One region of the Streptomyces sp. NPDC020801 genome, then DNA from elsewhere that is predicted to be linked to it. Evidence: riboswitches for the same ligand, from Rfam matches in the RefSeq annotation. Region 1 holds a riboswitch; each other region holds the start of a gene.

Evidence for each region. A riboswitch is a leader RNA that binds a small molecule or an ion and turns the genes downstream of it on or off. The one in region 1 is predicted to bind cyclic di-AMP.
Region 2: linked by a shared signal. The riboswitch ahead of ACH4UM_RS32335 (NlpC/P60 family protein) and the one ahead of ACH4UM_RS00545 (transglycosylase SLT domain-containing protein) in region 1 are both predicted to bind cyclic di-AMP.
Region 3: linked by a shared signal. The riboswitch ahead of ACH4UM_RS34895 (NlpC/P60 family protein) and the one ahead of ACH4UM_RS00545 (transglycosylase SLT domain-containing protein) in region 1 are both predicted to bind cyclic di-AMP.

Annotation. Positions count from the first base shown of each region.
Region 1 is NZ_JBIRST010000001.1:115,360-118,626, forward strand. Features, by position in the region: gene ACH4UM_RS00535 (FAD-dependent oxidoreductase) at 1-67, shown strand, start outside; gene ACH4UM_RS00540 (HAD family hydrolase) at 203-1,009, shown strand; gene ACH4UM_RS00545 (transglycosylase SLT domain-containing protein) at 1,109-1,591, opposite strand; cyclic di-AMP (ydaO/yuaA leader) riboswitch at 1,596-1,783, opposite strand; gene ACH4UM_RS00550 (polyprenyl synthetase family protein) at 2,559-3,267, shown strand, end outside.
Region 2 is NZ_JBIRST010000020.1:108,997-112,263, forward strand. Features, by position in the region: gene ACH4UM_RS32330 (hypothetical protein) at 1-1,057, shown strand, start outside; cyclic di-AMP (ydaO/yuaA leader) riboswitch at 1,184-1,359, shown strand; gene ACH4UM_RS32335 (NlpC/P60 family protein) at 1,368-2,990, shown strand.
Region 3 is NZ_JBIRST010000024.1:77,820-81,086, forward strand. Features, by position in the region: gene ACH4UM_RS34890 (hypothetical protein) at 65-445, shown strand; gene ACH4UM_RS34895 (NlpC/P60 family protein) at 400-1,602, opposite strand; cyclic di-AMP (ydaO/yuaA leader) riboswitch at 1,611-1,781, opposite strand; gene ACH4UM_RS34900 (hypothetical protein) at 1,870-2,208, shown strand; gene ACH4UM_RS34905 (hypothetical protein) at 2,517-2,648, shown strand; gene ACH4UM_RS34910 (hypothetical protein) at 2,903-3,267, opposite strand, start outside.

The DNA of each region.
Region 1 (3,267 bases):
CTTCGTGTGCGGCACGGAGTTCGCCTCCCCGCGGCTGGCCGGGCACCTGGTGGCGGCGCACGGGTGAGCGCGGCGCCGCCCTCGCTGCCGAAGCACCGCTGGTGGCAAGGCAGTTGGGAGAAGCCGACCCGGGAGACGGTGGGCGCCGCCGTCGTCCGGATCTCGTTGGGCAGGTGGGGTGACGGGTCCGTATTCTCTGATCATGGCCGCCTCCCTCGCATATGCCCTCATCGCCACTGACCTGGACGGAACGCTGCTGCGCGGCGACGACACCCTGTCCGAACGGTCACTCGCCGCGCTCGCGCGGGTGGCGGCGGCCGGTGCCCGGCACCTCGTGGTGACGGGACGGCCGGCGCCGAGGGTGCGGGCGCTGCTCGACGCCCTGGGCACCACCGGGCTCGCGGTGTGCGGCCAGGGCGCGCAGCTCTACGACGCCGGAGCGGGCCGCCTGCTGTGGTCGGTCACCCTGGACCGCGAGCTCGCCGAGACCGCGCTCGGCAAGATCGAGGCCGAGGTGGGGGACGTGTACGCCGCGGTCGACCAGGACGGGGCCGACGGGCTGACGCTCATCGAGCCGGGGTACCTCATGCCGCACCCGACCCTGCCCGCGGTACGGGTCGACCGGCGCGACGACCTGTGGCGCGCGCCGATCAGCAAGGTGCTGCTGCGCCATCCCGCGCTGTCCGACGACGAGTTGGCGTCGGCCGCCCGGAGCGTGGTGGGCTCCCTCGCCACGGTCACCATGTCGGGCCCGGGAACCGTCGAACTCCAGCCGTGCGGCATCACCAAGGCGACCGGGCTGGCGCTGGCCGCCGAGCACTTGGGGCTGGGCAGGGAGAGTGCCCTCGCCTTCGGTGACATGCCCAACGACATCCCCATGTTCCAGTGGGCCGCCCGGGGCGTCGCCATGGCCAACGCCCATCCGGAACTCAAGGCGGTGGCCGACGAGGTCACCTTGTCGAACGAGGACGACGGAATCGCCGTCGTCCTCGAGCGGTTGTTTCCCTAGTGCTGCGACCGGGCGGGCGGTCGAGCGGGCTGTCGGTACGCGCCCGTCGGTACGCGCCCGTCGGTGTGCGCCCAGTACACGCCCGTCCTTACGCGCCTGTCAGTACGCGCCGAAGACGTTGTCGATCGAGCCGTAGCGGGCGGCCGCGTAGTTGCAGGCGGCCGCGATGTTCGCGACCGGGTCGTAGATGTCGAACGACGTGCCGGCCACGTGGTAGGCCCTGAAGGTCGGGTCGATGACCTGGAGCAGGCCCTTGGACGGGATGCCCCGGGCGGCGTTGGAGTCCCAGAGGTTGATGGCCCGCGGGTTGCCGGACGACTCGCGCATCACGTTGCGGTAGATGCCGTTGTAGGTGCCCGGGATGCCCTTCTGCCTCATGATCCCGAGCGACGCCCGGATCCAGCCGTCGAGGTTGTTCGGGTAGGCGACCGTGCCGGCCGCCGGGGCGGAGGTCGTGGGGGCCGCGGAGGCGCTGGTCGCACCGAGGAGCGGAAGCGCGAGGACGGCGGCACCCGTGCCGCTGACGGCCAGGGCGCGGACGAGACGAGCTATACGGGAACGGCGCTGACCGTTTGCAGGCATGGGGAATTCCTCTCCACCGCCTGCGAGGTGAGCTGTCGGGTTCGGGCGGGGAGGTGCCCGGCCGCGCTCCGAAGAGCACGGCTTCACCCCAAGCCGTTCCGGCACGGCGTACGAGTGTGACGTACGACGTCCGGCCCGGCGGCTTACCTGGGTCCCCCGCTCCTGCCGTGAGTGGTTCGGTCGATGGGTTCCCGGGCGGCGGCAGGATTAGGCGTCCGCCCGACGGCCGGGAACGTATGCGAGAGCACATATCCAGAACAAGTGCCTGATTCACACCTCGCCCCAATTGACCTTGATCTGAGGCGTATGAGGTACTTGATCCTTTGCGTCTGCCAAGGGTCAACTGGCGTGCGGCGGAAGGGGAAGCGGGGTGGGTGGGTGAGAGTGGCACTGAAGGGCGGGAGTGACCCAACTCACGGTTTGAACGACCCAAGGGCATTTGCGGCCAAGGGGACTTGGAATCTCAATAGGGGTAAATCGGACCGACCGGTGTCGACGGTGTGGGGCCGAAGTCCGACGGGGCGCGGCGGGGCGCGACGGGGTGCGGGCCGGGAGTGGGCCGAGGCGGGTCGGGGCCGCCGGGAGCAGCCGGGGGTGACCGGGGTGGAGGCGGCGCCGGGGTGGGTCGGGGTGCGCAAGGGTGGCGAGTGGCGGGTGGGTGGAGTCGGCGTGGCGGGCGTCGTGGCGGGCGTCGTGTCGAGTGACGTCGCGGCTCGCTCGTACGCGTGTACCGGCAGGCGTGCGTGCACACGAAGCGAGAGGGTGGGTAGAGAGGGGTAAGTCGATAAATATCTACTCATACGTGGTGATCAAAAACATATCGGGCGTGATCCGATACCGCCCGGCCTGTATCGGTGGGCGCTATCGGTGATCGAAACATGACCGGATACGCTGACTCGAGTGATGGCAGCGACCTATCGACAAACCGTGTAATCGCCAGCAGACACCAGCAGACAGGAGACCCCTCGTGACCGTCGTCGGGCCGTTCGGGCTGAGCGTGCGGGACCAGGCTCTCGAAGCCGATGTCCAGGCCGGATTGGCGGCTGTCGAGGAAGGGTTGCTCGAAGCCACCAAGAGCGAGGTTCCCTTCATCACGGAGGCCGCGCAGCACCTCGTCAAGGCGGGCGGGAAGCGGTTCCGCCCCCTGCTCGTGATGCTCGCGGCGCAGTTCGGGGACCCGTACGCGCCGGGCATCGTGCCGTCGGCCGTGGTCGTGGAGCTGACCCACCTCGCGACCCTCTACCACGACGACGTCATGGACGAGGCCGCCGTGCGGCGCGGGGTGGCCAGCGCGAACACCCGCTGGGGGAACTCGGTGGCGGTCCTGACCGGCGACTTCCTGTTCGCCCGGGCCTCGCAGATTCTCGCCGACCTCGGTCCCGAGGCGGTGCGGGTGCAGGCCGTGGCCTTCGAGCGGCTGGTCACCGGGCAGATCCTGGAGACGGCGGGCCCGCAGGACGGCCGGGACCCCGTCGACCACTACCTGGACGTGCTGGGCGGCAAGACGGGGTCGCTGGTGGCCGTGTCGTGCCGGTTCGGGGCGATGATGTCCGGGGCCGACGAGACGGTCGTGGACGTGCTGACGCAGTACGGCGAGCGGCTGGGCGTCGCCTTCCAGCTGGCGGACGACGTGCTGGACATCGCCTCCGACTCGCACGAGTCCGGGAAGACCCCGG
Region 2 (3,267 bases), on a different contig from region 1:
CCTGCTCGACCGCGCCGGACTGCGCGGCGGCGGCTGGGCCGGCGCCTGGTGCATCACCCTGGGAGCCACGGCGTGCGTGGCCGTACTGGTGGCCGTGCGTACGCTGGCCGGGGAGGACCTGGCGCGCCGGGCCGCGCCCTTCCTGGTGGCGGCACCGGCCGCGGTGTGGGTGGGCGCGTCGGCCGACGGCTGGTTCGCGGCCGCGGCCGCCTGGTCCGTCGCGCTGCTCGCCCTGGCGGTGGCGGGGCGGTCGCGCCCGGGAACCCGGGCGGCGGCCGCTTTCGGATCAGGGCTGCTGTTCGGCCTGACCTGCTATCTGTCGTACGGCCTCACGCTGTTCGCGGTGATCGGGGCGGGCGTGGTGCTGCTGGGGCGCGTGCGGGCAGGGGCGCTGTTGCGGGGGCTGCCGCTGCTCCTCGCCGGGCTGGCCGTCGTGCCGGTGCTGTTCTCGCTCGCCGGTTTCAACTGGTGGGAGGCCTACCGGCTGCTGGTCACGCGGTACTACCAGGGGATCGGTGGCATCCGGCCCTACGGCTACTGGGTGTGGGCGAACCTGGCCTGCACCGTGCTGATCACGGGGCCGGCCACGGCGGCCGGCCTGTTCCGGGCAGGCACCGCGACGGTCCGCCACCGCAGGGGAGTCCTGGCCTGGAACACCGGCCCGCGCCCGATCCCCGCGAGCCCGGATGCCGGAGCGAGCCCAAGCCCCACGAGCCCGGATGCATGCCCCAAGACCAACCCCACGACCCCGGATGCAGGCCCGAAGACCAACCCCACGACCCCGGATGCAGGACGGAGGACGAAGCCGGGGCCGAGCCCGGCCGGCGGTCCGGCGACCGCCGAGGCCCGCCTCGGCCTGCTCGTGCTCTGCGCCCTGCTCGCGCTCCTCGCCGCCGACGTTTCCGGCATGAGCAAGGCGGAGACGGAACGCATCTGGCTCCCCTTCGCGATGTGGCTGCTTCCGGCCTGCGCCCTGCTCACCCGCCCCCGGGGCTGGCTGGCCGCCCAGACCCTGCTTGCGCTGCTGCTCAACCACCTGCTGCTGACGGGCTGGTGACACCCGACCCGGAAAGGTCACGAAAACGTATCGGACATTTCGCCCTTCAACCTTCACACGAGGCACACACGTTCGCTAAGTTGACGTCCAGGCCGCACGATTGCCTCCGGCGAGTCCCGTCGGATCGTGCGACCTCCGCCGAGTCCGGTCCGCCCAGCGGCCGGCCGGAGCCGGGGACCCGACCGACATTGGGGTGAATCGGCCCAACCGCCCATCGGCGCAAGGGACGTAGGGCACGCCTTCCGAAGCACCACCCGCCCGAACCCGACAGCTGACCCGGTAGGCGGGCTACGGAAGGAGTGCGTCTTCATTGGCGCCGGAACGACCCTCGCCCGAGGTTGAGCGGCGGATCAACAGCCTCTACGACCAGGCCGAGACCGCCACGGGGAACTACAACGCCACCCGCGCGATGAGCAAGGGCGGGCGTACGAGGCCCGACTCGGCGCTCGGGGGCGCCGCCAGGCGGGCCGATCCGACCCTGGAGAGCGTGGCCAAGCAGTGGTTCGACGTGGCACGTGCCCAGTTGGGGCCGAGCGTGCCCGCCGCACTGCCGCCCGGCCGCCGGCCGAACCCCGCCAACTCCCGGGGTGCGGGGCCGCGGAGGCGCCCCGTGGAGGGTCCGCGGACACCTGGACCGGAGGGGACCGGCCCGTCCCTGCTGGAACTGACCGCCGGCCCCGCGGCTTCGGCTCCCGCCAGACCGGTACCGGAGTTGACCGCCGGAGTGACGGACACGACGGCCACGGCACGGCCCGTACCGGAGTTGACCGCCGGGCCCGCCGCCACCGCGGTGGCCGCCGGGCCGGTCGCGGAACTGCCCGCCGCGCCCCTGGCGGCGCTGCCCGCCGTGCCCGAGCCGCGGACGGAGGCCGCCGGCGCCGCGTCGTCCGCGTCCGCCGCCCGGCCCTGGCAGCCCGCGTTGCGGTCCTCCAAGGACCAGCTGCAGAGCAAGCTCACCCGGGCCCGCGAGCTGCTGTCCGGGCAGGCCGCACCGCACGCCACGCAGCCGCTCGCCGTGGCCGGGGCCCGGCCGGCCGAGCAGGAGTCCTGGCTAGCCTCGGTGAGGGGGCTCCGGCCCGCCGCCGAGGAATCCTGGTCCACCGCCGAGGAATCCTGGACCGCTCCTTCCGAGGGACCGGCGCAGGGGCCGCCGCAGCCCGTCGCATCCCTCGACACGGCCGCCCGCCCGGACGCGACCGCGCTCATGGACACGCCGTCGTCACCGGGCACGTATGCGTCAGCCGGCTCGTACGCCGCACCCGGCGCGTCTCCGGCTTTCGGCACGCCGCTGGCCCTGGGCACGTCACCGTCTCCCGGGACGGCCCCCTCGTTCGACGCCGCCCCCTCCTTCGACGCCGCCCCCTCCTTCGACGCCGCCGCTTCCTTCGCCCCCTCCTACGACGCCGTCCCGTCACTCGGCGCCACCGCGCTGTTCGACTCCGGCCCGACGGGCGGCCGGGGACCGGCCGCGGACGCCGGTGTTCCCCTCGGTGTCCCTGCCGTCGCAACCCCCACCGCGCCCACCGCCCCCGCCCCAGCCGTGGACCTCGGCGCAACAGCCGCCTCGGCCTACGAGAGGAAGGCCGTCAAGGCGCTCGCCTTCGCCCGTGCGCAGATCGGCCGGCCGTGTGTCTGGGGCGCCACCGGACCGGACTCGTACGACTGTTCCAGCCTGGTCCAGACCGCCTGGCGGGTCGCCGGGGTGGCACTGCCACGTACCGCCTACGAGCAGTCCGGCTCCGGCGCCCCGATCCAGCTGGCCGAGCTGCGGCCCGGGGATCTGGTCTTCTTCCACGGCGACGTCAGCCACGTCGGCCTCTACGGCGGCAACGGCACGATGGTCCACGCCCCGAGTCCGGGGGCACCGATACGCGAGGAGTCGATCTTCTTCGCGGGCCCCCAGGCCATCCACAGCGCGATCCGGCCCGCCTGAGGCCCCGTGACCGAAGATTTCGGGGCGGGCACTCGGGCCCGGCACGCCGGCCCGGGTGCCGCGGCCGGCACCCGCCGCGGGCTGGTCGGTGCCGTGCGCCGGGCGCGGGCTGGTCGGTGCCGTGCGCCCAGTGCTGTGGCCGGAAGGGTTTGCCGGAAAGCTCGCGGCGTCCGGTGCGGTGCATCGCAAGGCGGAGCATCGCCCGCGTACTGGACGTACCCGGGTGCTGCGACAACGCGGCGAGGTGCCGTGCCGGGCGTCGCAAGCCGGTGAACCC
Region 3 (3,267 bases), on a different contig from region 1:
CGGATCGGCTGGCCGGTCGTGGCGGGACTGGTGGGTACGGCCGCGTACAGCCGCGTACAGCCGTGTGCCGGCTCTGCTGGCCGCCCTGCACAACTCCGCGGGATCGCCCGGCTACCTCATCACCGTGCCGGATCTGGAACCCGGCGGGCTGCTCCCGGCGGCGCTGCTGATGGCCGGCCTGCTGGCCACCTCGCTGCTCACCTCGACGCGCGCACCCGGGCGGTGGGTACTGCAGAGGGAGCGCGACAGCCTGCGAGCCCGGCGCGCGCGTGAGTGGGGCGGCGTGCACGCGCTTTCGCGCCGGGCGATCGCAGTACGAGCGGTCGCGAACAGGTTCACGCGCGCGCCGGCGGATCATTCGCCACGCCTGCGCGTCCGGCCGTTCGCCGCCACTGGCCGTCAGGCCGGGCGGACCACGCTGTGGATGATCGAGTCGCCGCCGTAGTAGATGGATTCCTCGCGTACGTAGGCGCCGGGCTTCGGGGCGTGGATCATCATGCCGTTGCCGATGTAGATACCGACGTGGCTGATGTCGTCGTAGAAGAAGACGAGGTCGCCGGGCTGGGCGTCGGTCAGGGACACCGTCGTTCCAACGTCCACCTGGTCGTAGGTGGTGCGCGGCAGGGAGACGCCCGCGGCCTTCCAGGCGGCCTGGGTGAGGCCGGAGCAGTCGTAGGAGCCGGGCCCGGTCGCACCCCAGACGTACGGCTTGCCGATCTGCGCGTGGGCGAAGGCGAGCGCTTCCGCGGCCTTGGCGGCGTACGTGGAGCCCGACGAGGAGGTGGAGCTGCCCGAACCCGAGGTCGAGCCGGATCCCGAGGACGAGCCCGAGGCCGAGCCGGAACTCGAGGTCGAACCCGAAGACGCGCTCTGCTGCTTCGCCGCCTGCGCGGCCGCGGCCTGCTGCTTGGCGAGCTCCGCCGCCTTCCGCGCCGCCTCCTCCTGCTTCTGCTTCTCGATCGCCGCGAGGCGTGCCTTCTCCTCCGCCGTCAGCTTGGACAGCAGCTCCCGCGCGGTGGACAGCTTCTTCTGGACGGTGGACTTGGCCGTCTGGAGGTCGTTCTGCGACCGAGTCAGCGTTTCGAGGCTCTTGCCGGCCTCCTGCCGTTTCTTCATGGTCGCGGACTGCTCGGTGACGTAGTCGTCGACCGCGCCCTTCTGGCGCGAGGTCAGCTGGCTCATCAGCTGCGTCTGGTCGAAGTAGTCCTGCGGGGAGTCCGCGAGCAGGAAGGTCGCGGTGTCGGGGGCGGCGGCCCCGGTCCGGTACTGGGCCGCGGCGAACGAACCCAGTTCCTCACGCGCCTTGTTGAGCTTGGCCGTGCTCTTGGCCACGTCGTCGAGCAGGGTGTCGACGCGCTTGCGCTCCTGCGCGGTCTTCTCCTTGGCCGCGTCGTACTTCTCGGTCGCCGACTCGGCCTGGCGGTACAGGTCGTTGACCGTCTTCTGGATCTCTTCGAGGCTCGGCTTGCCGTCGGCGGAGGGGGCGGCGTTGGCGGTCTGGGACAGCAGGGCCACGGAGGTGAGAGCGGCCGTGGCGAGGACGGGGGTACGTATGCCGGCTACGCGCGTACCCGTGGGGCGCGACTTGCGGTGCGACGCCAAGGGAGGCGACTCCTTCCATGTTCCGCCTACCGAGTTAGCTGTCGGGTTCGGGCGGGTGGTTCGGAAGGGTTGCCCTACGGCCCTTTCCCCGGAAGGGAGTTGGGCCGATTCACCCCAAGGTCGGTGGGTCCCCGGCTCCGGTTGCCGCGCGGGCGCGCCGGACTCGGCGGAGGCCGCACGGCCCGGCGACGTTCGCCGGAGGGGGTCGGGCGGCCCGGCGGGAACGCTAGCCAACTCGTGTGGCCCCTGTGAAGGCTGGTGGGCGATATGCCCGATACATTTTCGTTATCTTTGCTCGACGGCAGCGCTGAATGCAGTCAATTCACCGGCCCACCGATTCCACCGGACCCGGACGAAGCGCTGTCCTACAAGGACACGGTCAAGACCCCTGCGCAGATGGTGACCAGAATCATCATTCAGGACTTCATCCCGCCGACGGATACGATCGCATCGATTCCGGGCAGCGGCGCCGAGCTCCCGGCGACGTACATCCACCATTGCCACCTCCTCGAACACGAAGACGACGACCTGATGCGCCCGTGGACGATCGTCGGCCACGGCGGCCACGGCGATGGCCGCCACGGCGATAGCGGCCACGGCCACTGACGGACCGATCGACCCGCGTGTGCCGGTCCGCGCCCGACGAGCCCGGACCGGCACTGACGCCGTGACCCGACCCTCGCCGGACCCGGCGCAGAGTGGGCGGTGATCGAGCGCCGGCTGCCGGTCTCGGACTGCCAGACCGATCAGGAGGCGGGCCGGAGGTCCACCCACGGCGGGAGATCGTCGACGCCATCCACAACGGCGCCACGGGTGGACCCGGTGATGGCACACCGGACCGGCCCCGAACACGCTGGGGAGTTCTCGCCCACCAGGATTTCCGCCTGCTCTGGGTGGGCGAGACCGTTAGGGGGTTGGGCAACAGCATCACCGTGATGGCGTTGCCGCTGATCGCGGTCGTGGTGCTGGACGCCGGCCCCACCGCCATCGGCCTGATCACCGCGGCGGTGTGGCTCCCCTGGCCAAGGAGGTCCTCTTCCGCCTGAGGCCCATGCACCCCGGAAATCACCGTGGTCTGGGCCGACTCCGCCTGCGCCGGCCAACCGATCGAGTGGGCAAGGAAGACCCTGAAGCTGACGATCAACCTCGTATCCCACCCGCTCGGACAGCCCGGTTCATCGTGCTGCCCCGACGCTGGATCGGGGAGCGGTCCCTGTCATGGATCACGCGAGCCCTCAGCAACGTCAGAGACTACGAACGGCTTCCCCAGCGCTCCAAAGCCCACCGTCCGTGGGTGGGCTCACGCCTTTGTGAAGTCGTCGGACGGGGTGAAGCGGACCCAGCGACAGCTCCAGTCGTCGTCTGCCGATGGCTGTGGTGATCCATACCACTCTTCTTCGGGCATGTACCGTCCCCGAGTTCCTTCGTGCCACCCACAGGTGACGCGATACGTGCCCGGCTTGACCCACAGCACCGTACCGACGCCGAGACGATGGTCCAGGTTGAGTTGGACCGGGGGGTTCAACCGGGTCAGGGCGCTCAGTGATGAGTCATTTTCCTGCGGCGTCACGAACGAGCCGATCTCGTTCGCGCCCACTGCCGCCCAGACGACAACAACCTGGCCGCTGCGGAGCTCGAGCACTCCGACTTCCTCTTCTTCAGCCG